DNA from 2 places in the Siminovitchia fortis genome. Region 1 is predicted to be linked to the other one. Evidence: a T-box and tRNA genes for the amino acid it is inferred to sense, from the RefSeq annotation. Region 1 holds a T-box; the other holds one or more tRNA genes.
The links. A T-box is a leader RNA that pairs with one kind of tRNA and senses whether it is charged. The one in region 1 lies ahead of leuS (leucine--tRNA ligase), so its partner is inferred to be a tRNA-Leu.
Positions count from the first base shown of each region.

Region 2: it has a tRNA-Leu gene. The T-box ahead of leuS (leucine--tRNA ligase) is inferred to sense a tRNA for this amino acid. The anticodon was not compared.

Region 1 is NZ_VEKZ01000045.1:20,217-31,745, reverse strand. Features, by position in the region: gene leuS (leucine--tRNA ligase) at 260-2,674, opposite strand; T-box leader at 2,726-2,964, opposite strand; gene FS666_RS13790 (YtzC family protein) at 3,552-3,842, opposite strand; gene mnmM (tRNA 5-(aminomethyl)-2-thiouridylate-methyltransferase MnmM) at 3,957-4,529, shown strand; gene FS666_RS20335 (Rpn family recombination-promoting nuclease/putative transposase) at 4,755-5,369, shown strand; gene FS666_RS20330 (Rpn family recombination-promoting nuclease/putative transposase) at 5,401-5,691, shown strand; gene FS666_RS13775 (hypothetical protein) at 5,756-6,070, shown strand; gene FS666_RS13770 (RpnC/YadD family protein) at 6,420-7,325, opposite strand; gene FS666_RS20070 (SEC-C metal-binding domain-containing protein) at 7,481-8,629, shown strand; gene istA (IS21 family transposase) at 8,975-10,525, shown strand; gene istB (IS21-like element helper ATPase IstB) at 10,522-11,265, shown strand; gene FS666_RS13750 (hypothetical protein) at 11,404-11,529, shown strand, end outside.
Region 2 is NZ_VEKZ01000009.1:1,907-18,320, reverse strand. Features, by position in the region: gene FS666_RS04930 (xanthine phosphoribosyltransferase) at 1-153, shown strand, start outside; gene FS666_RS04925 (nucleobase:cation symporter-2 family protein) at 150-1,454, shown strand; gene FS666_RS04920 (DUF6429 family protein) at 1,477-1,734, shown strand; gene FS666_RS04915 (AAA family ATPase) at 2,054-4,609, opposite strand; gene FS666_RS04910 (hypothetical protein) at 4,621-5,079, opposite strand; gene FS666_RS04905 (YwbE family protein) at 5,254-5,448, shown strand; gene FS666_RS04900 (nucleotidyltransferase family protein) at 5,600-5,920, shown strand; gene FS666_RS04895 (pyridoxamine kinase) at 6,116-6,964, shown strand; gene FS666_RS04890 (acyltransferase family protein) at 7,269-8,309, opposite strand; partial or broken gene gad (glutamate decarboxylase) at 8,482-9,838, opposite strand; gene FS666_RS04880 (Uma2 family endonuclease) at 10,091-10,663, opposite strand; gene FS666_RS20615 (SEC-C metal-binding domain-containing protein) at 10,941-11,003, shown strand; tRNA gene FS666_RS04870 (tRNA-Pro) at 11,127-11,200, opposite strand; tRNA gene FS666_RS04865 (tRNA-Leu) at 11,204-11,286, opposite strand; gene FS666_RS04860 (type I restriction endonuclease) at 11,606-12,676, opposite strand; gene FS666_RS04855 (helix-turn-helix domain-containing protein) at 12,771-13,118, opposite strand; gene FS666_RS04850 (peptide MFS transporter) at 13,674-15,170, shown strand; gene FS666_RS04845 (MBL fold metallo-hydrolase) at 15,478-16,414, shown strand, end outside.

The sequences.
Region 1 (11,529 bases):
ATTATAGCAAAGGTTATTCCTTGGCAACAGAAAAAGCCCTGGAAAAGGGAAATTTTTCCATGAGCGGTAGACATTGAGGCCCTATGCCTACCGATAAAGCAGGCCAACTGATTATTCGGGAGGCATTCCATGCCTATGCCTCCCGAGCAGAAGCATCAATTGATTGTTCGGGAGGCATTGAGTGCCTTTGCTACCGGGCAGGCAACTCGGTCGCCATATGGGTTTATGATGACCGAGTTTCTCCATTTTCGATATTCTGTTAATTGGCTACAACATTCACCAATTTCCCGGGCACTGCAATGATCTTCCTGATTGTTTTACCTTCTATGGCTGATTTGATTTTGTCATCATTCAATGCAATCTCTTCAAGCTCTCCCTTGCCTGCTTCGCGGGAAACCATCAGCTTGGTACGGACTTTGCCGTTGACCTGGACAACGATCTCCACCTCTTCCGAAACGAGCTTTGTTTCGTCATATTGAGGCCAGGCTTCATAAGAGACCGTTCCTTCATGGCCGAGTTTTTCCCACAGCTCCTCGGCAATGTGCGGAGCAATCGGGGAAAGCATTTTTACAAATCCCTCCATATATTTCTTCGGAAGGACTTCCGCTTTATAGGCTTCATTGATGAAAACCATTAGCTGTGAAATAGCCGTATTAAAATGCATCGCTTCACAGTCTTCAGTTACCTTTTTGACAGTCTGATGGTACACTTTTTCAAGTTCTCCGCCAGTGACATCTTGTATTTTGTCACTCAGGCTGCCATCATCCGCTACAATCAAGCGCCAGATCCGGTCCAAGAAACGGCGTGCGCCGTCCAACCCGGTTGTTGACCAGGCTGCTGAAGCTTCAGGCGGACCCATGAACATTTCATAGAGACGAAGTGTATCCGCCCCGTGGCTTTCAATGATATCATCCGGATTGACTACGTTTCCTTTGGACTTACTCATTTTTTCGTGATTTTCTCCGAGGATCATCCCTTGGTTAAAGAGCTTCTGGAACGGCTCTTTTGTCGGTACAACACCGATATCATATAAAAACTTATGCCAGAAGCGTGCGTAAAGCAAATGAAGGACCGCATGCTCGGCACCGCCGATATAAATATCGACCGGCAGCCATTCTTTCAACAGTTTTTTATTCGCAAGCTCTTTGGAATTATGAGGATCGATGAATCTTAGGAAATACCAGCAGCTTCCTGCCCATTGCGGCATTGTATTTGTTTCACGGCGCCCTTTCTTGCCTGTTTCAGGGTCTTCCACATGAAGCCAGTCAGTAATATTGGCAAGCGGCGATTCGCCGGTGCCTGAAGGTTTCACTTCATCTGTTTCAGGTAAAATCAGCGGGAGCTGATCCTCCGGCACTGCTGTCATTGTTCCGTCTTCCCAATGGATGATCGGAATCGGCTCTCCCCAATAACGCTGGCGGCTGAACAGCCAGTCACGCAAACGGTATGTGACCTTCTTCGTACCGCGGCCTTCTTTTTCCAGCCAGTCGATCATCGCAGAAATGGCCTCTTCTTTATCCATCCCATCCAAAAATCCGGAGTTTACATGCGGGCCGTCGCCAATATATGCCTCTTCGGCGATATTTCCGCCGGCCACCACTTCCTTGATTTCCAGGCCGAATTTTTTCGCAAATTCGTAGTCGCGCTCGTCATGTGCCGGCACAGCCATGATGGCTCCCGTTCCGTAGCTCATTAAGACGTAATCGGCAATCCAGATCGGGATTTTCTTGCCGTTAACGGGGTTAATGGCATACGCCCCTGTAAAAACACCGGTTTTATCTTTGGCAAGATCCGTTCTTTCCAGATCGCTTTTTGACTTGACTTGGACTATATACTCATTCACATCCGCCTGCTGCTCAGGCGTTGTGATTTTCGCCACGAATGGATGCTCGGGGGCAAGGACTGCATAAGTCGCTCCGTAAAGCGTATCCGGCCGGGTTGTAAAAACAGTAAAAGTTTCCGGATGTCCGTCTATGGCGAAAATGACTTCCGCCCCTTCGGAACGGCCGATCCAGTTCCTTTGCATATCTTTGATGCTTTCGGGCCAATCAAGCTCCTCCAAGTCTTCGAGTAGGCGATCCGCATACTTTGTGATCCTTAAAATCCATTGTTTCATCGGACGGCGTTCAACAGGATGCCCGCCGCGTTCACTTTTTCCATCGATGACTTCTTCATTGGCCAGGACCGTTCCCAAAGCCGGACACCAGTTCACCGGCACTTCATCCACATAAGCAAGGCCGTGTTCAAACAGTTTTACAAAAATCCATTGAGTCCATTTGTAATAGTCGGGATCCGTCGTATTGATCTCCCGGTCCCAGTCATAAGAGAAACCAAGGGATTTGATTTGCCGGCGGAAAGTATCGATATTATGCTGAGTAAACTCTGCCGGGTCATTCCCCGTATCGATTGCATATTGCTCTGCAGGAAGTCCGAACGCATCCCATCCCATCGGATGGAGTACATTATATCCCTGCATCCTTTTCATTCTTGCAAGTATATCGGACGCCGTGTAGCCCTTTGGATGGCCGACATGGAGCCCTGCCCCTGAAGGATATGGAAACATGTCAAGCGCATAAAATTTTTCCTTCGTTTCATCCATTTTAGTTGTAAATGTTTTGTTCTTTTCCCAATATTGCTGCCACTTTTGTTCTACTTCCTTATGGCTGTATCCCATGAAGATGCCTCCTGACTTATTCAATTAAAAAACCTTCCATCCCGAGAAAACTCCTGGGACGGAAGGTTGTTTTCTCCCGCGGTACCACCCAATTTAGTGCATAGGCCACTCACTTCTTTATTCTTTAACGCAGAATACGGCAAGCATTACAAGAATAGTCCGTTTCGGATTTCTTCCTTCACACCTGCAGAAATGAAAGGGGAGTTCATGATGGTCCTGGCCGGCTTCCACCTTCCGCCGGCTCTCTGAAACAGGATGGCACCATTACTGGTCCTTTTTAACCGTTTTATATATTAAGTCCTTTATTCCCCATTGTAGACAATTTTAGACATGTTTTCAAGCCTATATTGAAGCGGAAAGCCTTGAATATCAGCGGTGGATAAAGAAAAGCGCAAGCGCCTTGCCCATCGACGTACAGACTGGAGTGCCCCCGACGAGATAAAGGATAAGGAAAGGCGGAGAGTGCCTGCTTATCGGCGACAAGCATAAGACGAGCGCTGAAGAAGGCGTAGTTTGCCTTCAGCAGCGATTGGCTTATGACCTCGAGCCGATGGCACTCGCAGCCAGACAACACGGCGAGGAACGAGCCGATGTTGACTTATCGTAGGAAAGCTACTACTTGAGATGGCCTCGTGTGATGCTTCCTCGAGTTGGCGTCGTGCAGCTTTGCTATGATGTTCGCCAAACATCCTCGAATAAGCTACGCCGCAGGAGCACACCAGGTGCGAAGTCTGCTAGTCGATAGGTGCTGGAGCTAGACAACAAAAGGCTTTGTTCAAAATTTTAAAGCTAAAAATTCTTATACTTTCTGCAAAGAAAAGCGCAAGGCGCCTGAAGCTGGACAATTTAAAAGAGACAGGCTTGCCCTGTCTCTTTATCAATGCCATGTGCTGTATAGCGGACGGTCGTGATTCAGGAGAATCATCTTATTTTGAAGCTGCTGTATCTTCAGGCGTACCCGGTGGAGCTGCTCCCGCTGCTGGGGATTGGCACTTTCAGTCATTTTCTGGAGCTGCTGGAGCATGGCTTCCAACTCGTTCATCGCTTCACTGTATTCCACGTCATGATAATGCTCCTGCCGGCTTCCTTCCTCGTACTGTTCCTCTGCAAAAAGAATCGCCGATTCACAGCGGTTAATGAAGTTATCAATGGATTGCCGAGTTGTCACGTAATCCTCCCCTTTTCCAGTGGCTTGGCTTTATGGCCTGCCAATCATAGTTTGTACTCAATCCAAGGCTGTTATGATACAATTTTCGTATGATGAAGAGGAGGTATTTTCGGGATGAACATTGAGGGTGTTCTTTCATATGCCCGTTCCCTGATGCAAAGGGTGATCAGGCCCGGCGGCGCGGCAATTGACGGGACTGTCGGAAATGGGCATGATACCTTATTTCTTGCTGAGCTCGTCGGTGAAAATGGACATATTTTTGGTTTTGACATCCAGAAGCAGGCCATTTTACAGACAAAGGAGCTTTTAGAAAAAAATAACGTTGCAGATAGGGTTACGCTGTTTCAGAAGGGACATGAGACGCTTGGGGAATCCGTGCCTGCAGCATTTCACGGAAAAATCCACGGGGCCATGTTCAACCTGGGATATTTGCCCGGCGGTGACAAATCGATCGTGACAAAGCCGGACACAACCATCGCAGCGATCGATCAGTTGATCGAGATGCTGGCCAAAGGCGGCATTCTGGCGCTTGTCATTTATCCCGGGCATGAAGAAGGAGCCTATGAACGGGATCGGGTGCTTGAGCATGCTAAAAATCTGGATCAAACAAAGGTGAATGTCCTTCAATACTGTTTTATCAACCAGAAAAACAACCCGCCTTTTTTGCTGGCGTTTGAGAAGAAATGATGAATGTATGCCGAAGTTTTGGGATGGATGATCATACCACTTTAGATCAAATACTTCGCGTTTGGCAAAAGACTTGGACCCCATTCCCTGCAATAGATGAAGCTCCACTACAAGCGGTAACCTTTCAGCCCGCGCAGCCCACTGCTCGATACATTCATCAAAGCTTTGGTCGCCCTGCTAATGAAATGATATAATGAAATTATCAGAAAATGGGGTGATGATGTCGTGCAATCAAAAGTATTGAAACGGATACCACTCGAACGGCTGATGGATTTAAAAGTGGACTATGCTTTCAAGCAATTGTTCGGGAGCGAAAAAAACAAAGAAATAACGGTTGTATTTCTTAATGCTATCCTCCAAAGAACAGGCCGTGATCGCATCAAAGACATCTCATTCACGAATACGGAGGCTGGCGGCGAATACAAAGAAGACAAACAATCCCGGCTGGATCTTTTGGCGGTCACCAATGCCAATGAGTGGATCAATGTGGAAATCCAATTCACTAATCGGTTTGATATGATCAACCGATCCATCTATTATTGGGCTGGGATCTACCGTTATCCACTTAAGCGGACGATGAGCTATAAAGAGCTGAGACCGGTTATCGCGATTAATATTTTAAATTTTAATCTATTCGAACAGACGGATCGCTTTCATACGACTTTTCATCTATATGAAGATGAAGAAAAGTTTATGTTGACCGATATAATGGAATTTCATTTTATTGAAATGCCCAAACTCATTCATGAAACGGGAAAAACTCAACCCTTGGGACGACTTGCTCGCCAGATGGCTGTTGCTGCTCGGAATTGTAGACCACCGAAAAGGGAAAGTTTATGATGACATCTTTAAGAAATTGGAGGAGATTGCCATGAACGATGAAACACTGCGGACAGCTTTTCAAAGTTGGGAAGAATTAAGCGGCACTCAGGAAGAAATGATCGCTTATGAAGCACGGCTCAAGAGGGTGCTTGATGAGGAAGCCGCTGTCCGTGAAGCGGAACTGCGTGTCCAGGAGGCGCGGGAAAAAGGTAAAGAAGAAGGTAAAGAAGAAATAACTCGCAGACTCCTTAAAATGAAAATGGATGTTTCAACCATTGCAGAGATAACCAGACTTCCTAAAGAACGTGTGATTGAAATTCAGGAAGAGATGAATAGATAAAAGCTATCCAGGTCTTTTAAAAGCGAGAGAAAAAGCATTTTTGAACAACTCTGGAGGAAATTCCATGAACAATAAAATACCTCGGGCAGCATCTCAAAGTTGGGAAGAATTAAGCGGCACTCAGGAAGAATTGATCGCTTATGAAGCTCGGCTCAAGAGGGTGCTTGATGAGGAAGCCGCTGTCCGTGAAGCGGAACTGCGTGTGCAGGAGGCGCGGGAAAAAGCCTTGCAGGAGGGAAGAGAAAAAGGTAAAGAAGAAGGTAAAGAAGAAATAACTCGCAGACTCCTTAATATGAAAATGGATGTATCAACCATTGCAGAGATAACCAGACTTCCTAAAGAACGTGTGATTGAAATTCAGGAAGAGATGAATAGATAAAAGCTATCCAGGACTTTTAAAAGCGAGAGAAAAAGCATTTTTGAACAACTCATGAAAAATTTAATTTTTGACAAAAAACCATTTGTACAAGCCAATATCAAACAGCAGATAGCTCCGAAAAATGCCAGGCCGCTGATCGTTGACACAATAAAAAAAGAAAAAAAGGTGTGTCATATGGATTACTGCCGACAGCTACAGCAACCGACAGAAATCTAAAAACCATGCCCAATATGAACGAAAACAAACCGATTCTCATATTCTGAAGCGAGTGCTGTAATGGGTTTACTTAACTTACAATTTGAACCTCTTATTTTAAAAAGGCGCACGGGTTGCCATGCGCCTCCCTGCATTATTCCTTTTCTTTCAGTTCCCGAACCTCTTGTAACGGCAGACCCGTGATTTCCGCAACATCTTCTACGGAATGTTCTTTTTTCAAAAGCCTGACGGCAATTTCAATTTTCCCTTCCTTCTTTCCTTCTTTCAAATAATATTTTGCAAATGACGTATCTTTCATGGAAAGTCCCATTTGTTCCGCCTCCTTTTCCATAATGGGCTCTAGATCTCTAATCAGCTGCAGGTCTGCCTCCTCCGGCAGGCGAATAATATGGTCAATGAACACAAACAGTTTTTGAATATATTCCCTTTTCATCTCTTTACTTATCATTTTATCCTGTAAAAGCAGTCTTATCAATTTCCCCTTGTACTCGTATTGAAGATCAACGTTCTTTTTACTTTTAATCACATATAGTCCGGCTAGAACAGCCAAGGCAAAGGGATTTTGTGATTTGAGCAGGGCGGATTCTGATTGTGAGGCAATTCGGTAGGTGTTATAGTTGTAGGTCAGCTCTGTGCCAAGAAATTCATAACGGAATTGATCAGCATTGTACTTGGCTCGCTCCCCAGTGAAAAGGGCCAGCGCATAAATCTTTTGATCGTACAGATCCATAATCCGGTAAAAGGATTGGAACATCCTTTTCGGGAACATCTTTTTGTGGTCGCCTTGTACTTCAATATGGACATACACCCATTGTTCGCTGCCGTTCTTCAACTGGAGTTTAACTAATTTGTCGGCGACACGCTGATTGCTATCAGATTCAGGTAAAATGGTTTGTAGCTCTTGCTCAAGGAATTCGGGCGGGACGGTAAAATCTACAAGCTCAAATAGATCAGGAGAGAAAAATAGAAGAAACTCTTCAAACAGTTCAGTGATCACATCCTTCCACAGATAATCGTAATCAGGGTTTTCAACCTTCAATCACACCAACACCTTTCTATGAGTATTCATTTTAACAATTCGATAAATTCCACCCAAATCCTTCTTTTTGACAATTGCCATCTATCCCTTTCAAAGTACAAGCTTTTGCCTTATCCTATTTACAAGATAGTGATACCAAATCGGGAGGCTGTTCCATGTCCAATCCATTTTTAGAAAAAATCGAACCTTATTTGCTCAGTGATCAAAAAATTGTCCAGGAATTTGTTCTCCAAGCGTTAAAAGAATATCCTTTGACACCGGCAGAATGGACCAACAGAGTTCTGGAAATGGCACTTCATTCGGAAGAAAGGCGTAAAGACCTATTGCTCGGGTGCAAACCAAGTGCTATAAACGAAAACTCCATTCCCCTTTTATTGAACCTGTTAAAGGTAACGGAGAAGCAAAGACGGCACTTGATCATCGAGTATTTTAAACACTTGCAGCCGGAAATCATTATGGAACATGAACAGGAGCTATCATCCGTTTTTGGCAAGGATGTTTTCGCCTTTCATCAATTTTTGATTCATGCTGATGAAAATGAGCTTTGGAATGAATATGACGCTGTGCTTTCATTACTGGAGTCAAAGGAATTTTATGATCATCAACTATATTTCCAGGCAAAGCAGATTCAGGACAAACTGCTGCTAAACCAATGGTATGACGTAAAACACATCGATAACATCCTGGATAATGAACTAAACCGTTCATGGTTTTCATTTCGGGGCCTTCTGGCCGTCCGTGCAGCCAGTATATTAAAAGTTGAAAAGTATATTCCTGTTTTAGCTGGAGTATTGGAAAAGGACGACGATATTCTGCTGGAGGAAACAACCGATGCTTTGTCGATGTACCAATCGGATCAAGTGGCAGAAGCAGTGGCACCATTTGCAATGAAGGATGAAACCTCAATCTTTGCCAGCAGCGTTCTGGCAAACACAAAAACCAAACAGGCGGAAGAAGCACTATTTTCAAGCTATCAGCATTTGGATATGGACGGCAAGGCCATGGTGATTGAGGGGTTAGCCCATCACTTGTCCGAAAAAGCTTTTCCATTGATCGAGGACTATATCAAAAGCGGCTATACCACCCGGCTATTTGAGATGGAACCTATCTACTATGGCCTACACACAGTGCTGGGTAAAAACCATCCAAATATGGAAAAGTGGAAAGCGGACTACGAAGAACAGGAAAAGCGCTTTAATGAATTAAGGCTTAATATGCCGGCATTCAAGACACCCAAAATTGGAAGGAATGAAAAATGCCCCTGCGGCAGCGGAAAGAAATACAAGAAGTGTTGTGGTGCGTGAGTTTGTAGAATGAGCGGCGCACGGATTAAGAGATTTATTGGAGTCGGGCCTTTTGGGGCTTGGCTCTTTTCTTGTTGAGGGTAGCGCTTACCAGACCAACGGCTTGGCGTGGAACAAACATGTGAAACAAGATTATTCGGAGATTTTCAGGCACTCGGCCACTCACAGGTACCATAGAATTGTCCCTGTGGACAGTCCTGAATAAAGACATCGGATAATACCACCTCTGCCATATTTCAGAGCCACCTATGACACGATTTAGAGCCACTTCTGCCATAACTGAGCCACCTCCTATATAATGGATTTGCACTTCAGTGTGTAATTCATTATATAGGAGGTTTTTTAGTGATTAAATATCGTGAAATCCTTCGGCTTCATGCCCAAGGAGTAAGTCAAAGGGGGATCGCTTCCAGCTGCTCCAGTTCAAGGAATACCATAAGTGATGTCTTGAGCAGGGCAAGAACTCAAGGGATTACCTGGCCCTTTGAAAAGGATATGTCAGATGCGGAGCTTCAGGAACTTTTGTACCCGGAGAAGGATGCTTCTTCCGGTTTTAGGAGAAAACCGGATTGTGAACATATTCATAAGGAATTGGCTAAAAGTGGAGTCACTCTTTCTCTTTTATGGGAGGAGTACTGTTTAAGCTGCAGGGCAAATAAGGAAATTCCATACAGTTATCGACAATTCTGTCGATTTTATCATGCGTACGCCTCGAAAACGAAAGCAACGATGCGAATTAGGCGAAAACCAGGAGAACTGTTGGAGGTGGATTGGGCAGGACAAACCATGCAAATCAAAGACAATATTACCGGTGAAGACATACCTGCGTATGTATTTGTTTCAGCCCTTCCGTGCAGTCAGTATGCATATGTAGAAGCTTTCCTGTCCATGGACACGGAAAGTTGGATTACAGCACATATACATGCTTTTCAGTTCTACGGCGGTGTGACAAGGATTATTGTGCCGGATAATCTAAAAACAGGCGTAGTGAAAGCCTCTCGGAACGAACCTACGATTAATCGTATCTATCAAGAGATGGCGGAACATTATAACACGACAATTATTCCGGCAAGGGTTCGCCATCCTAAAGATAAGGCAAGCGCTGAAGGTACTGTAGGTAACATATCAACTTGGATTATCGCTTCCCTTCGCAACCAGCAGTTTTTCTCCATAACGGAGCTAAACCTGGCCATTAAGGAGAAATTAACGGAGTTTAATACAAAGCCCTTTCAGAAAAAGAAAGGAAACAGGCTTACCGCATTCACGGAAGAGGAAAAATTCGCCTTATTCCCATTGCCTGTTTCTCCATATGAAATAGCTGCTTGGAAAAAAGCAACCGTACAATATGATTATCACATACATCTGGATAAAATGTACTATTCCGTTCCATATGATTATATTAAACATCGGGTGGATGTACGCCTGACGAAAGATATTGTAGAGATTTTCTATAATCATTTTAGGGTTGCATCTCATAAAAGGTTATACGGAGAAGCCGGACAGGCAAGCACTAACCCGGATCATATGCCCGACAAACATAAGCAGTTTATTAATTTCAATCGCGAATATGTCTTGGACTGGGCTGATTCCGCAGGAATGCATATTTTAACCACTGTTCGAAGTATCTTATCGTCTTATAAAACAGAAAAACAAGGTTTGAAATCATGCATTGGCCTAATGAAATTGGCAGATAAGCATTCGATGGAACGTCTGGAAAATGCGTGTGAGAGAGCCTTGACCTATACGCCAAGACCGACACTCAAAAGTATCCAAACGATATTGAAGACTGGCCAAGATAAACTGCCGACAAATGACTCGTCAGATACAGTAGAGAAAACCGGGGGTTCCTTTGGTTTTACCCGTGGAGCTGCCTATTACGGGGGAGAAAGAAAATGACGAAAGAAACAACATTGACAAAGCTAACTGAAATGCGCATGTCTGCCATGGCAGAAACCTTTCAGGAACAATTAAGAAACCCTGAATATCAGGAAATGACATTTGAAGATCGTTTTGGATTGCTTGTGGACATGGAGTGGTCACGCCGGCAAAACAATAAACTGGAACGTCTTATTAAAAGCGCACAATTAAGTAATAATCAGGCGTCCATTGAGGATATTGAATATCATCCGGACAGAAAGCTAGATAAATCTCAAATATTGCGGCTGGCTAACGGGAATTACATTGAAGAACACCATAACATCATTTTAAAAGGTGCGTCTGGGAATGGAAAGACATACCTGGCTTGTGCATTTGGCATAGCTGCCTGCCGCCAGCTTTATAAGGTGAAATATGTTCGATTGCCCGATCTTCTTGATGAATTGGCGGTGGCCAGGGGCGAAGGTATATTCCGAAAAGTGATGAAGCAATACAAAAAAGTCAACCTCTTGATTTTAGATGAGTGGCTATTAACCCCGTTAAAAGGAAATGAAGCACGTGATTTATTAGAAATCATTGAGGCAAGGCATAGAAACGGGTCAACTATCTTCTGTTCTCAATTCGATCCTAGAGGCTGGCATGAAAAGATTGGGGAGGAAACCCTGGCAGATGCCATCTTGGATCGCATTGTCCATGACTCTTACAACATCCTTATTGATGGAAATGTATCTATGAGAGAAAGACATGGGTTAAAAGCATAGAAATGGACCAGTTAGCAAGTGTTGAAAGCGCCTTCCTTTTTAATTCGTCCGAATATACACTCGCACATAACGGCAATGTGAAAGCAGGGCCTAATATAGGATTAGCAAAAAAATAATTAATAAAAGGTGCGTTTATAAATGGATTATTACATGACAATCTCCGAAGCTATCAAACTACTTCACAACCATGAGATTGAATGCGATGAGAAGGATGTACTGCAATGGATAACTGAAGGGAAAATCATAGCCACAGAAAACGGTAAG
Region 2 (16,414 bases), on a different contig from region 1:
AGACTTGCGGGAGTAGGAATTGTCATTGAAAAAGGTTTTCAATCAGGCGGCCAATTGATCCGTGATCGTGGAATCCGGGTTGAATCACTTGCAAATGTTGCCTCATTAAAAAATGGAAAAGTCGAATTTATGGAGGAGAGCACCATCCAATGAAAAATGCGCTGAAGTCCACAACATTGGGAATCCAGCATCTTTTGGCTATGTACGCAGGCGCGATTCTTGTGCCGTTGATTATCGGAAATTCGTTGGGATTTGATCATAAACAATTAACGTATCTTGTGTCGATTGACATTTTGATGTGTGGAGTTGCAACGCTGTTACAAATCACAAGTAACCGATTTGTGGGAATAGGCCTCCCCGTTGTGCTTGGCTGCACATTTACCGCGGTTGGTCCGATTATAAAAATTGGTGAGGAATTTGGCATTTCTGCCATTTACGGTTCCATCATTGCCTCCGGCTTGATTATCATGTTGATTAGTGTTTTTTTTGGCAAATTGATCAAATTTTTTCCGCCCGTTGTAACAGGCTCCGTTGTGACCATTATTGGGATTACACTGATTCCAGTAGCGATCAATAATATGGGCGGCGGCCAAGATGCAGCAGACTTCGGGTCATTCTCGAATATTATATTATCTTTTGGAACTTTATTAACGATCATCTTAATCTTTCGTTTTTCTACTGGTTTTATTCGGGCAATCTCCATATTACTTGGCCTTGGTGTTGGAACAATTGCGGCCATTATCATGGGTAAGGGTGATTTTATGCCAGTACAGGATGCTGCCGTTGCACAAATCGTGAGACCCTTTTATTTTGGATATCCGACATTTGAATGGTCGGCCATCCTTACGATGACAATAGTTGGGATGGTATCTTTGATAGAGTCTACAGGTGTTTATTTCGCCTTGAGTGATATTTGTGATAAGAAGTTGAAGGAAGAAGACTTGGCAAAAGGCTATCGTGCAGAAGGGCTGGCATCCGTCATTGGAGGTCTCTTCAACGCTTTCCCGTACACAACATTTTCGCAAAATGTCGGTCTGATTCAAATGTCAGGTGTTCGGTCTCGAAAAGTGATTTTGATTACGGGTTCCATGTTAATCGCCCTTGGATTCCTGCCTAAAATTGCCGCAATCACAACCATTATTCCAACATCTGTCTTAGGGGGAGCGATGATGGCGATGTTTGGCATGGTCGTTTCTCAAGGAATTAAAATGCTAAGTAAAACTATTGCCGATTCCCAAGAAAACTCGATGATTATTGCTTGTTCTGTCGGCCTCGGTCTCGGCGTTACAGTTGCGCCTGACTTATTTTCAGCACTTCCATCAGGACTGCAAATATTGACAAGTAACGGTATTGTTGCGGGAAGTGTAACAGCCATTGCGCTTAATATTATATTTCATATGCTGCCAAATAAGAAGCGGCAGGAAACCGTTGTTGTATCGAAGCAAAGTGCATAAAAAGTAAAAGGGGTAGTCAGATATGGAGGAAAAAATTAAGGAGCTGACTCTGCTCCTGCTATACTTAACTTCATGGAAAGAGAATGACCTTCCAGCCGATATGAGACGAAGCTGGAAGGGCTATCCGTTTGAGGTTCTAAATGAACTTGCTGATGAGGATTACATTCGAGGAAGTATAAAGTCGAAATCAGTTTATTTAACTGAGTCGGGCATTAAGGAAGCAAAGGAATTAATGAAGAAATATCTAAAGGATGATATGGCACGCAATAATCTTGAATGATAGATTTTTGCGATGAAGATTTGAGACTGGAGCATGTTTTTGACTAACGATGTAAAAAGTGGAAATGGATTTTACGATTTTATTATAATATATTGTACCGCCTAAGGATATTGATACAACGAACTTATAACTTCTTACCGTTATGCATGTCGAACAGCTAATCTTGCCGTGAGACATGGGGGCGCCAGACACCTCACCATAGACAAAAGAAAATACCCTGCAGAGATCTCTCTCCACAGAGCCTTATTTTATCTGTTTAACTGCTAATTATTCGAGAATTTTTGGGGCGAGCCAGGCACCGCCCCTCCGATACCGCTCCCTACACAATAACTCTATGGACTTCTTCACGAATGACATCATCATGTATTTTCTTCAAATCAGCTGCTGATGCATGGTGGTCGCTTAGCCATACTTTATGATTGGATATCAGTCTCTCGGTAAAGTTACGGGCCCACCGGGCATTTGCCTTTTCAGTGATTGGTAATTTGGCGTAAACTTCTTTTACAACAGATCTTAATAAAGGAACGTTTACTTCCCAATTTTTTGTCATAGTTTTCTCCACAATTGTGGCAATTTCATCCGGGCTATAGTCAGGGAATGTAATTTTCAGCGGAATACGGGACCGCAAACCGGGGTTGGCCCCTAAAAACTGTTCCATTTCGTCCGTATACCCTGCTAAAATAACGATAAATTTATCCCGGTAGTTTTCTAAATACGTTAATAACGTTTCTACCGCCTGTTTGCCGAAATCATTGCTTGCCTGGCTGGTCAGCTGATAGGCTTCATCAATGAATAAGACGCCGCCCAGCGACTGCTCCAGCACTTCTTTTGTCTGTTTCTCTGTATGTCCGACATAGCCTCCGACCAAATCAGAACGATCAACGGTTTTTACATTCGGTGTGGGCAAAACATCTAAATAATAGAATAGTTCAGCAATGATGTTGGCTACCGTTGTCTTTCCCGTTCCGGGGTTTCCGGCGAAAATCATATGATACGAAGGTTTTTCAGTGCCGCCCCCATCTTCAGCCAGCAAACGGTCTATTTTCACTTGTTTAATCAGTCGATGAACATATTCCTTTACATCCGTCAATCCGATTAAGCTGTCTAATTGATACAGCAAGTCTTGTATCTTCTCGTCTTTATCCAATTGCTGATTTCCCGTCAATACATCGAAATCTTCATCCAGTATGGTTTGTGTATCATCTGATCCTGTTTCGATGACACGGTTCGCCATCGACTGTATAAGCTTTTCGTTGATGTTTCTGACCCACCGGGCATTACTCTGATCAACGCTGTATGAATACAACCGTTGAATGACCTGCTTATATTTTTGCTCATCAACAATATAATCTTCATTCGTAATGTTCATATAGCCGATTTCGGCAATTTCTTCCGGTGAATAATCATCGAAATAGAACTTATTTGGAATCCGCGATTCCAGCCCGCTGTTCATCTTTAAAAACTTGTTCATGTCGTCTGTATAGCCCGCAAAAATAATCATCGTGTCCTCGCGATGATCTTCCATAAAAGTTAAAATCGTATCAATGGCCTCTTTGCCAAAGTCATTCTCGGAATCACTGTTCAAGGCATAAGCTTCATCAATAAATAAAATGCCGCCTCTGCTTCTTTCTAAAATTTCTTGGGTTTTGGTTGCGGTTGTACCGATATATTCACCGACCAAGTCTTTTCGTGTCACTTCGATAAAATGATCTGTGCCAATGACACCCGTTTCGTAGAGGACACGGCCCAAGATCCGTGCAACAGTCGTTTTTCCTGTACCGGGATTTCCCATAAACAGGGAATGCAATGTCAATGATGTTGTTTTAAACCCTTGTTCTTTTCTCGATTGATTAAACTTGACTGTGTTGATAAACTTCATCACTTGCTCTTTCAGACTATGAAGCCCGTATAAATCTTGTAATTCTTCCAAACCCGGCTTTGACTCGCCGCTATGCTGGGGCTCAGTTTCTTCGATTGTATCCGCTGGGTACTCCGTCAAATATGGGTCTGCATAATTTGGCTGCGCAGCCTGAACCGCACCTAATGCGACATTTTCCGTTTCTTGTTCTGCTTCTTCGCCGTCAGTATAAACGACGACTTTGTCCTTATCACCGGCAATATCGACCGTGCTTTGTTTATCATGGTGTGCAACTATTTGCAGATATTCGCCTACTGTTGTTTCCTTGATCGTCAAAGTAGATTGGTCGACAGAAAAAGTCACAATACTTTCGTCAACATTCACAGAGTGAAAATTTGCCCGTGAACCCTTTTCCATATAAATATTATAAAGTGAACCCACACCTGGGAAGTCAGTCATACCTGTTCCGTTGACCATCCCATTATCCGAAAGAGTAATTGCTACGCGGATCTGTGTTTGATGTAATTGAATGGAAGATTGATAGGCACAAAGTGAATCTACAATCGAATAGCGGATCTCCGCTTCCGATTGTTCTGAAAGATGCACACCGCTATCCCTTTCTTCAGAAAAATACACTTCAGACGCATGCATATTCAGTTTCGATTGTTCACACCATATCGCCGGATAATCTCCGGACAGTTCGCCATGAATGATCACTTTATCCAAATTGACTGTCGACCGCCCTTTAATATTGAGCGCATTCCGGTTATGGGGTGCGTGGAGCGTGACATTTGATAAGGATAGCGAAGATTGATTATGAACGACGAAACGGCCAAATAAGACGACGTCACCCGGATTATTCCCAATCCCTTTGATTTCTACATTTTTCACATTAAAACCTTCAATAAAATGGTATTCTCCCGGATATAGAAAAATAACATCCCCCGGTTTGCTTGCGTTAAGAGCGTCCTCTAACTTCTTTCTTCTGCCTTTTCCGACTTTCCAAATACTTCTCATCAATGATGCACCTACTTACTTAAATTTTTAACGTCATTTATCGCAATGATTAATCCTAAAATTCCGATAATAAAAGTATAATGCCATATCATAATATAGATGATGAGTTTGACCACAAGAACAAAGACAGCGGCAAAAATATTTGATGAGTCCGGATTTGTCTTATAAGATGGGTATAAAATTGCCCGAATGAATGAGAAGGAAGGATAAAAGAAATTCGCTAACTTTCCCATAAGCATAGCGGAAAACGGAAACAGTATCAGATTGACAATATTCACAAAAAACGGAAGGTAAAATGTTGGACTTATAAATTGATATATGAGAAACGCAACAATATATGTAAAGGCCCAAAACTTAATAGGCTGTAACCTCATCGTGTTTTTTATCACTGTCTGATACGAAAGATTTCTTCCTGAAACACCTGCTGCCTTTGTCCCGAATAAATGCTCTTTACTTTCCATAACCTCCATTAACCTCTCCTTCTTTTCAACCTCTAAATTATGTTGCATGGACCAACTATAATATACTATTATCATCGGATAAAATGACACGATTTTCAATAGAGAAAGAGTTGATTGTTGTTCTGCCTGTTTTGCTAAGAATATAATTGTCAACCATATGGTGCACACAAAAGGAGAGATTTTATGTCCGGAACTAAACGGGAAAATATAAAACAAGGTATGAAAGTACAAGTTGTACAAAAACAGGACCAGCGCTCCGGAAAGCTGACTGAAGGTGTGGTTAAGGATATACTAACAAACTCAGCCACCCATCATCATGGTATTAAGGTTCGACTTGAAGGCGGTATTGTTGGCAGAGTGAAGGAAATTTTGGAGTAGATATTAAAGAAGTAGGTACTAAGCCCTCATGCTTTATATTTTATTTTAGAAACACGCCAGTATGGACCCGCTTTTTGGAGGGGATCAATAGTATGATTTCGGCGGCGAATACAGTAAAACATGTGTGGTATAATGAAGGGTAAATTTCGAAATGGCAGTGATTAAAATGTTATCGCAACAAGAAATTCTTGAGAAACTTTCAAAAAACTTGAAAATGTGGAAAACACAATACGGGGTCAATCGTATCGCTTTGTTTGGCTCCTATATTCATGAAGAGCAAAAGGAAACGAGTGATATCGATCTGCTGGTCGAATTTGATGAGCAGGCTATGACATTTGATAATTATATGGATTTAAAATTTGATCTTGAAGATCTTTTTCAAAAGCCAGTCGATCTGGTTATTTTGGATGATATTAAGCCGGCGCTTAAACCGAGTATTCTCAGGAGCGCTAAATATGCAGAGGGAGCCTAAAGTCTTTTTAGTCTAATTTATGTTCCCTAAAAAAAGCCACTATTGAATGAACATTTTTATACTTTTGATAAAAAAGAGCTTTAAGGAGGGGCCAATATGTACGGTGAATGGGGATAGCGCATCAGACGTAATTTCCCCAATTTTTTATGGTAATATGGATAAAGCTTAATATGGATCCATTTTTCGGAGGTTTTTATGAAAAAAGTCGCTGTCATACAAGATTTGTCATCTTTTGGTAAATGTTCATTAACAGCTGCCATTCCGGTTCTTTCGGTCATGGGCGTGCAGGCATGTCCTTTGCCGACAGCTATTTTGTCTGCGCAAACTGATTATCCAAGTTTCTTTTATGAGGATTTAACATCTAAAATGCAATACTTCGAAGAGGAATGGAGCAAGCTGAATGTAACTTTTGACGGAATCTATACCGGCTTTGTTACCGGGAGAGAGCAAATTGATAATATTTTCCGCTTTTTAGATAAGTTTTATCATAAAGAAACGCTTTTACTTGTTGATCCCATAATGGGAGATAGAGGTGAGGCCTATAAGCTTTTTACAGATGACATGCTGGTGCGAATGAAAGAGCTTGTGGAGTGTGCGGATGTAATTACACCAAATGTTACGGAGTGCTGTCTATTAACAGGATTATCCTATGAAAAACTACATAATTATACAAATGAAAAGGACTTCCTTAAAGCACTTGAAGAAGTTGGGACTATTATGCAGCAGGAAACGGGTGCTAAGGTTATTATCACTGGTGTGAATCCACCATCAGCAGATACGGATAAGCAGTTTATTGGAAATATGTATTTGGACGGAGACAGGACTTTTTTTAGTGCTACGCCCTATAATGGCAAAAGCTATTCCGGCACCGGTGACTTGTTTGCATCTGTGATGATGGGAAGCATGATGCGTGGAGAGGATCTTAAAAAGTCGATTCAACTTGCAGAAAAGTTCCTGTCAGCAGCAATCAACGATACCAGCTTGGAGCAAACTCCGGAAGTGGCAGGGGTTAACTTCGAAAAATATTTAGGAATGCTACTTTAAATAAAGCGAATCAAATATTTTTTAACATATATTTTTTAACATAGAAGAAAATTGTCCAAGGCCCAGTACCGAAGAAAAATCGTGTTCGCAGGCGTTGGAGAGGGAGTCCAAGGCCCGGTACTGAAGAAACAGCGCGTGCACGGGCGTTGGTGTGCCAGTCTAATGCCCGGTTGCGAAAAAAAACGTCTGCATGGACGTTGAAGAGATTAAAAGGCCTTAGCCCCTTTGAGTAGAGGGCTAAGGCCTTTTAGGATGAAACCGTTCGAAAAAGTGAATCAATTGCTTTCCAATTTCAAACGCGTTGTTAAGCAGTTCGCTCCACGAGCTCAGATTGGACAGGTTTTTTCTCAACCTTCCTTACTTTGCCTACAATGAAAGGTCCGAAAGGTAAATATGAAATCAATTTTATCGTTAACATGGAAGCCGCCAGCGAAACGGCAAACAATAATAATATACTGGCAAAGTAGCTTGAAAACACTCCAGCTAAATGTGGCGCCAAGAGCCGCTGGAATTGCCAGTGCAATAAATAAATTCCAAACGAATAATTGCTGATATGATTGATCATCTTGCTTGCCGGAATTTTTTGTCCCCAAGCAAATATAGCTAAGCAGAATGAAATGACCAAAGGAAACAAATCCATTCTTCTGGAATGAGTCCCTGTTACAAGCCCCGAACTATATGAAAAATATAGGAAAGCAGCGGAAAGAGCAAAAAGAACTATGGTAAGCCAACGGTATTTCAAAAGTGTTTTTGAAAGTGTCATGTAATATTTCCCTATCAGATATGCAACGGTAAAATAGCCAAACCATGCAAGAAAAGGGAGTCTCAGTACATGTGAATAGCTATCAAGCTTAATTAGTCCCTCTTTGATTATCAATAAATAACCGAACATTAACATTAAGCTTAGCGGTAACATCCATTTCATTGACAATTTTAATTTGGTAACCAAATAATGAAGAACGTAAAACTGAAAAATGACGAGAATGAACCACCCGACAAAATTTCCGGTCAGTATGTTTTCTGTAATTTTTTCCTCAATCACTACATTGTTGTTCAAATAGTGGGTCACAAGCGCATCGACTACAGCAAAAAATAAAAAAGGTATCAATATATAGTTCACTCGTTTTACCCAGAAATTGTTCGGAAGACGATCTGGATAACGATTTGCTAAAATCACAATAGACAAAACGATAAAAGCTGGCGTTGCCATGCACAAAAATATCCTGCCATAGTAATAAAGATCAACCTGTGGATGGTCAATAACTTTGGACATCTGCGTTGTACTATGAAGAAACACTATGCTTAAACAGGCTAACGCCCGCAATAAATTCCATTCCTTGATCATATGGCACCTCCATAATTTTGGATAGTACCATAATATAAATCACCCTTGCACCAACTTCAATATGGGGGTTTTGGCAGCGGTGGAATTATATTGAAGGCAATGAATAATAGGGAAGAAGAGATATTTTCCAATAGAAGTGCCTGACGCCAATGATTAATCGGCTGTTTCGGAATCAATGGTGAAAACAGTTATTACATTTTATGCCTGTCTAAGGAATCCAAAACTGAGACGGCCTGTGTAAGGTTCATCAAGAAAATGTGAGCCAAGTTCATGGAAAAATCATTTCTAACTACAACGCGCATAATCGTTATGTTTTCCATATCTGGTGGTAAAGGATAAGCAGGGACTTGCCAGCCAAATGCACGCAATTGACGAGACAAGTCGTAAAGATTCCAGTTTGATGTGTATTCTTCTTTTAGCCGCCATGAAAATACCGGAAGATCCGAACCGTCTGTGAATAACTCAAAAGGTCCCATTTCGCTAATCGCCTTGCTAAGGAACTTTGCTACTGATTGGGAAGATTTTTGTACCTTATAGTATCCGTCTTTACCTAAACGGAGAAAGTTGTAGTATTGCAAGAGGACTTGTGCGCTGGGACGGGAGAAACTTAAGGAGAATGTTGGTATGTTCCCGCCTAAATAGGATACTTGAAAAATGAGATCCTCGGGAAGGTCTTCGGCCTCACGCCAAATGATCCATCCAAGCCCCGGGTACACTAATCCAAATTTGTGTCCGGAAACATTGATGGATTTCACTCTGGCCAACTGAAAATCCCAGACTAAGTCCGGCTGGAGGAATGGTGCTACAAAGCCCCCCGATGCTGCGTCTACATGTATTGGAATATCGAGTCCTGTTCTTTCCTGAAGCTCGTCTAAGGCTTTTGCAATTTTTTCGATTGGTTCGTAAAGTCCTGTATAAGTCACCCCAAGAGTTGTTACAACACCGATTGTATTTTCGTCTGCTAAAGCGAGTACACCCTTGTAATCAAGACTAGGATGATCCGGGGTAATGTTTACATAACGCGGTTCAACTTCCCAATAGTTGGCAAACTTTTTCCAAACGACATGTACAGCGGAACTTAATATAATATTTGGGCGGTCTGTTGGCTTCCCCTGTTTCTTGCGCGCATGTTGCCAACGCCTCTTTAAAGCAAGCCCGCCGAGCATACATGCTTCCGACGATCCTGTTGTTGAAGCGCCCATCGTATGATGTGGGCGGGGTGCATGCCAAAGATCGGCTAAAATGCGTATACACCGTTCTTCTATCGCCGCTGTCTGAGGATATTCCTCCTTATTAATCAAATTTTTGTTGGCTAATTCTACGTAAAAGCGATCAGCGGTTGGCTCCATCCAGGTAGTAACAAATGTAGCAAGATTGAGCAGGGGATTGCCATCCAGAGCCATTTCATCGCGGATTATTTTGTATACGTTTTCATTTGATGCGCCTTGAGCAGGCATACGCAAGTGCTGAACAGACTCTTCTCCTTTGCGAACGAATAGAGGATTTGCTGAAAATTCGTGCGGCCACATCAAATGTTTGCGGTGAGTGAACCAATCCGATCTCCCATTTCTTGCCGGTTTGGGAAAATTGTAATAATACTTATACCAATTAGACGGGTAAGAATTAAAAGGGCTGAAATATGGCCGATACCATTTATAATAACTATACATCAAGGCCCTCCTTATTTAACAACAATTTGTTAATAAGTATGAGGAACATCCTTAAACTAGAAGCGTCAACCTGCAGCATGAAAGGCGGATAAAAAGCTACTTAGGGTTCTTTTAGTTAAAAATGGCTTGAACATCGACTTCAAAGCCTTCGATGATTCTTGACTTTACAATTCCCTCTTTTTCATTTTCAACCAGGCAGTACTGGTCGTTTTCATCCAAAGTATAGACCATAATATTGTCCAATATGGGATTCACAATCCAATATTCTTTCACCTTGTTTTTCTGGTAGAGATTTGTTTTAAAAATCAGGTCATAAGATTGGTTAGAGGGGCTGACGATTTCGATGATCAAGTCGGGAGTCCCGATGTATCTCTGGTCCGTGAATCCGCTTTGATCGCAAATGACGGACAGGTCGGGGATAATGACAGTCGGCTGCTCATCTTTTTCGCCGCCGGCCAGTTCAATGTCATAAGGTGCCGTCAACACTTCGCATCCCGTGCCGTCCAAAAGACTGAATAGCTTTGCGGACAGTTTTACGGAAATCCTTTGGTGCCTTGTTCTTGGAGGAGGGGACATATACACGACTCCGTCCACATATTCTAGCCGTTCGTCCGAATCTTTCCTCATTTCTTCGTATTCCATAAAAGAAATCAAGCGATCTCCCGGTACTTTCAATTCAATCACCGTCCACCATCTCATTTATTACTTATTATATGGCAAATTCGGCCATTAATAAATGGAACCGTTTTGTCAAGACAGAAAACAGCTGTTTGGAATGCAACCGAAACTTATAGGCGAAAAAAACAGTTGTTATATAAACTGAACTAAACATTGTTACCATTCTTATTAGGAATAAATCGGCTGACAACCTGTTTCGATGAAAAAGCGCCTGCGCGGTCATTGGCGGGCTGATCCGATTAAATGATTATGTAATAAATTTCAAATTCATTTATATATTGGGGTGTTCGGTGTTGAAAATGGATTTGTAACTTGTCCTTGCGGCAGTGGCAAAAAGTATAAGTAATGGTATGGTATGAATTGATTTGGAAACAAAAAAACTCTGCGACGACAACAAAACAGGAAGGGGGATCCCCCTTCCTGTTTTGTTGTCCGCTCATCTTATTTTTTCAATTTAACAGTACTGGAGTCGGAATGACAGGATTTGAACCTGCGACCTCTTGGTCCCGAACCAAGCGCTCTACCAAGCTGAGCCACATTCCGGAATGCCGTGAGTGGGAGTCGAACCCACACGCCCTCGCGGACACTAGAACCTGAATCTAGCGCGTCTGCCTTTCCGCCACCACGGCAAAAAATCTAGGTTTATTATAACATATTCTCTGAATAAAAATATGACATTTTTTTAAAAGATATAATTTCCAGCAACCTAACAGATCATAGTATTTTTAAGGTGAATATCTAGTTTATCAGGAATGTATTTCCAATAACTGGGATTAAAATACATAAATTTATAATCATTTTCTTTCGCCCACTCATGTAGTTCCTATTTTTTCTCTTGCTGTTCGTGTTGAATATGTTTCTAAAAAAGAAAATTAGGTGGGGTACAGTTTTGACCGCCGCCCACCTTTATTGATAATTGCATAAAGCGAATTTTTTATAGAACAACTTTTACATGAACATCTTGGCTATCTTTTTTATTCTTTCACTGTGTTTTAAAATATCAGTTACTCTATCAATAGGAACTCTCTCTTTACCTTCATCGTTAAACTCTATGTATTTTTTGGATGTTTCTAAATATAATCGTACAATCCATTTTCTAATGTTGTCATCTAACAGTACGTTAAAATAACTTTGATTATCCCGATAGTAGACTCGGTCTGAATCCAGTATATCGGTTAAAATTGCTTTTAAAATAGCATATCCCTGTATTTCCTCTTCAGTTGTTACAACCAAAGGTTCAATGGATTGTTCAACTTCAATCTCAGCATCAATACTAGCTGCAATTTCCCGGCGATCTTCTTCAGCTGTTGTTTTCAAGGCCGCATTCAATTTATCATTTACGAGGTCATTGATAAATTGTTTAAAGCCCTTCTTTACTATTGGCTCGAACTTTTCTATCGTATTTTTCGTTCTTATTCCATCATAAATTTGACCCACTAAAAATTTAACAAACTCTTCTGATGGTATTTCCCATTGATCATTTAAGAATGTTTTAATTTTGTTTAAATATTTCAATTCAGAAGCGGTATTAAAGATCTTGTCTAAATCAAAACTATCCTTTCGGAATTTACCCAATTCCTGTATGGAGCTATCTCTTAAATCAAGCAGATTAAATTCAAAAAATGGAGAGGTATCCATCTTGTTTTTTTCTTCCAGATCTGTGTAAAAACGATAAATGACCCCATTTGTTAAGATTGCAAATTTAGCAGTTGTAGTCCCGAAATATCGGAATAGCTGGGAATCATGTTTCTCTAATACTTCATTGACGGATTTGGCCTCTATTAATATCACTGGGAATCCCTCGTTCATAATTGCATAGTCAACCTTCTCTCCTTTTTTGATTCCGACATCAGCAATAAATTCAGGAGTAAATTCAGCAGGATTGAAAATGTCATAACCCAGCAATTGAAAGAAGGGCATCACGAGTGATGTTTTTGTTGCTTCTTCTGTCATGATATTGTCTTTAATAGAGGCTACTCTTTTTGATAAACTTTTTATTTGTTCTTGAAAATCAACCATTGGACTACTCCCCCTTACAGATTATTTATTAAATTTTTTCTTTTGGAGATACGACTTTAAGTGGCGTTCAAGAAAATTTGTTCTTTAAACATCGCTAATCTTTATCACTTTGAATAATCTCCCACATTTTCCGAAGTTTACGTAGATCTTCCTCTGCGGATTTTGGTAATTCTTTGTGCCAGCGTTCTAATTCTGGGTCAGTTATAAAGCTTTGAAAGTCTTTCTTCTCCTTTTTTAACTCCTTTTCGTCACTTAAAAGATGATCTACTTTCACCCCTAATACCCGGGCAATGTCTTTTAATACATCTGGCTCAAATCTCTTTTGGTATCCTGTTTCAATTTTATTCATTTTGCTTTGGGATATATTGATAAAATTTGCTAGCTCCATCTGCTCTATTCCTCTTTTTTTCCTTAGTTCCCTTATCCTATTTCCTACATCCATATCGGGTCCTCCAAAATGCCTATATAAAAACATTTTATAATTTCTAAAATAGAAAGCAATGGTATATTCCAAAAAAGAATATCAATAAATGTTAATTTTCAAAAAAGGTGTTTGTTTAATGAAATTATTCCTAATTAGAATACGTTTGTGTTACATGATAGTAATCAACTAAGTTTTGTAAACTTTTATTGTTAAACGTGGCCCCGAAGCTAGAGATGAAATGTTTTGAGTTAGGAAGGCAAACGTATTGAAGAGTAAAACGTGTAAAAGGTGAAATAATAAAAATGTACGGGAAGTGCATTTACAAGGTTAACTCAACCACAAAACAACCTGGAATCCTTTTGAATTGCCAAACATTGCTTTGTGCGAATCCCGTATGAAAAAATTGAACGATTTTGTTAATGAAGGGATTATTTGGGGTAAGAAACAAAAGATCATGATGCTATCAAATTAAGTGTGTTATTTTTCTGAAATAACTTTATTTCTTGTCAGCGCTGTCATCTGTGATATACTTGTTTGGTATTATTATTCTAACAAAGTTTTGGAGGGAATAGGATGTCTGCTATAGACAAAGAAAAAATTGTATCCAGTGTTCCCCAAAAAGGATTTTTTGGACACCCTAAAGGTCTTTTTACTCTATTCTTTACGGAATTTTGGGAGCGCTTCTCATATTATGGAATGAGGGCCATTCTGCTTTTTTATATGTACTATGAAGTATCAAAAGGCGGTTTGGGCATTGATGAACGAACTGCTCTTTCGATTATGTCCATATACGGCTCACTTGTATATATGTCGGGAATCATAGGGGGATGGTTGGCTGACCGCATCTTTGGGACTTCGCGGGCTGTCTTTTATGGCGGAGTCTTCATTATGTTAGGCCATATCGCTCTGGCTATGCCTGGAGGCCTGGCGATGTTCTTTGTTTCCATGGTCCTGATTGTCATCGGTACCGGTTTACTGAAGCCTAATGTATCCTCCATGGTCGGCGATATTTATAGTGAAAAGGATGATCGCCGTGATGCCGGGTTCAGTATTTTTTACATGGGGATTAACCTGGGAGGCTTCATATCCCCGCTTATTGTCGGATCCAGATCCGTCATGGAGTATAGTTTCCATTTGGGATTCGCTTTCGCTGCGATTGGAATGTTCTTTGGGCTTTTAGTTTTCCTCTTTACAAAAAAGAAAAATTTGGGACTTGCAGGTACTTACATTGCCAATCCTTTATCTCCAGCTGAGAAGAAAAAAGTCTCTCTGGTGATCGCAGGGGCTGCTGTTCTATTGGGAATTGTTTTAGCTGTCACAATTCCAGCGGGCTTGCTTACGATACAATCATTTATTGCTATAGTGGGAATTTTAGGGTTTATCATTCCAACTATTTACTTTATTGTTATGTATCGCAGTCCAAAAACAAACGAGGTGGAACGTTCCCGCGTTCTGGCTTATATTCCGTTATTTCTTGCTGCTGTCATGTTTTGGTCCATTCAAGAACAAGGGTCAACAATACTTGCCAACTTTGCAGATAAACGGACACAATTGGACGTTGCAGGGATCCATCTATCTCCTGCATGGTTTCAGTCATTGAATCCATTATTCATCATCCTGTTGGCGCCGGTATTTGCCTGGATATGGATGAAATTAGGAAAACGCCAGCCATCTGTCCCACATAAGTTCTCTTTGGGATTATTATTTGCGGGCCTTTCCTTCCTTGTCATTTTATTGCCGGCATATTTCGGAGGTGCAAATTCATTGGTACATCCGATCTGGCTCGTACTTAGTTACCTGGTCGTGGTGATCGGTGAATTATGCTTATCGCCTGTCGGGTTATCAGCGACGACGAAATTGGCGCCCGCCGCATTCTCGGCCCAAACGATGAGCCTATGGTTTCTATCCAATGCGGCCGCTCAAGGGTTGAACGCACAGATTGTGAAATTTTACCGGCCTGAAACAGAAATGCTGTATTTTGGAATCATTGGTTTGAGTGCCATATTACTGGGGATTATTCTATTTTTCGTTACCCCTTTGATTCAAAAACAGATGAAAGGTGTACGTTAAAGTTGTTGCTTTTAGCGACCGGCAAGCGGACGTAAAGGAAACCCGGAAAATAATGGATCAAAAAATAAGGGCGCTCCCGGCGAAAAAGGAAGCTCTCCGTCAAAAAATAAAAGTGAAATATCGATTGGGATTTTATCCTGGCTTTTAAACTAAACTATATGAAGGAAGGGCACTCCCTTCCTTTGACGGTTTAGTTTTTTTGTTTTTTCTACTCGATATCTGCGAATTTTTCGGCTTTCTTCTCCAAAATAGGACCAATTTGTAATAATATGAAAATATGATTGAACAAAGAGAAAGGACGAAAAAAATGAAAGTAAGTGTTTTAGGCGGAGGAAGCGAAGTCGGAGCCTCCTGTTTACATATTCAAATTGGAAATACAAATTTATTGATTGATGCGGGGATGAGGATGCATGGAGACGACTTGCTGCCGGCACTTGGGATGCTTGACGGGCTGGGGATTCCCGACTGCATTCTTGTTACACATGCGCATGCTGATCATATCGGAGCGCTGCCCATTGTCCATTCGCTGTACCCGTCTGTGCCGGTTTATGCAACGCCGCCGACCATCGATTTAATGAAAGTAATGATGAAAGATGCATTTAAAATTATGGAACAGCGCTCAAAAGCAACGGACAGTCTGTCTGCTTACACAGATGATCAAGTGAATCGCTTACTTCAGTCATTGCTTCATTTTCCGGCAAGCGGCATATTAAGAATTGGTGATGTGACGATCAAGAGTTACAGGGCCGGGCATATTTTGGGTGCCGTCATGTTTTTGATCGAAGGCGGCGGGGAAAGCCTTCTGGTGACCGGTGATTTGAGTTTTAAGGCAGGCCGGACAATCCCCGGTGCTGTTGTGCCGCATGATGTAAGCCCGGACGTAGTCATCATGGAATCGACTTACGGAAACCGGGTGCATACCGATCGCAACACAGAAGAGCGGCGCCTTTCCGAACATGTCGCTGAAGTGATTTCCGGCGGGGGATTTGCCCTCATTCCTGCTTTTGCGCTTGGGCGGGCACAGGAGGTGCTCCTCACATTGCAGGATTATATGGATAAGGGGCTGATTCCCGAATTTCCAATTTATGTAGACGGCCTGGTGACGCCGATCAGCAGGATTTACAAAAGCTATCCCCATTATTTGAAAGGTCCTGTGGCACACCGAATCCGGCGCAATGGAGATGCATTTTTGACAGAAGGCAGATGCAAAGCGGTAGAGCCGAAAGAACGCGAAACCCTTTTAC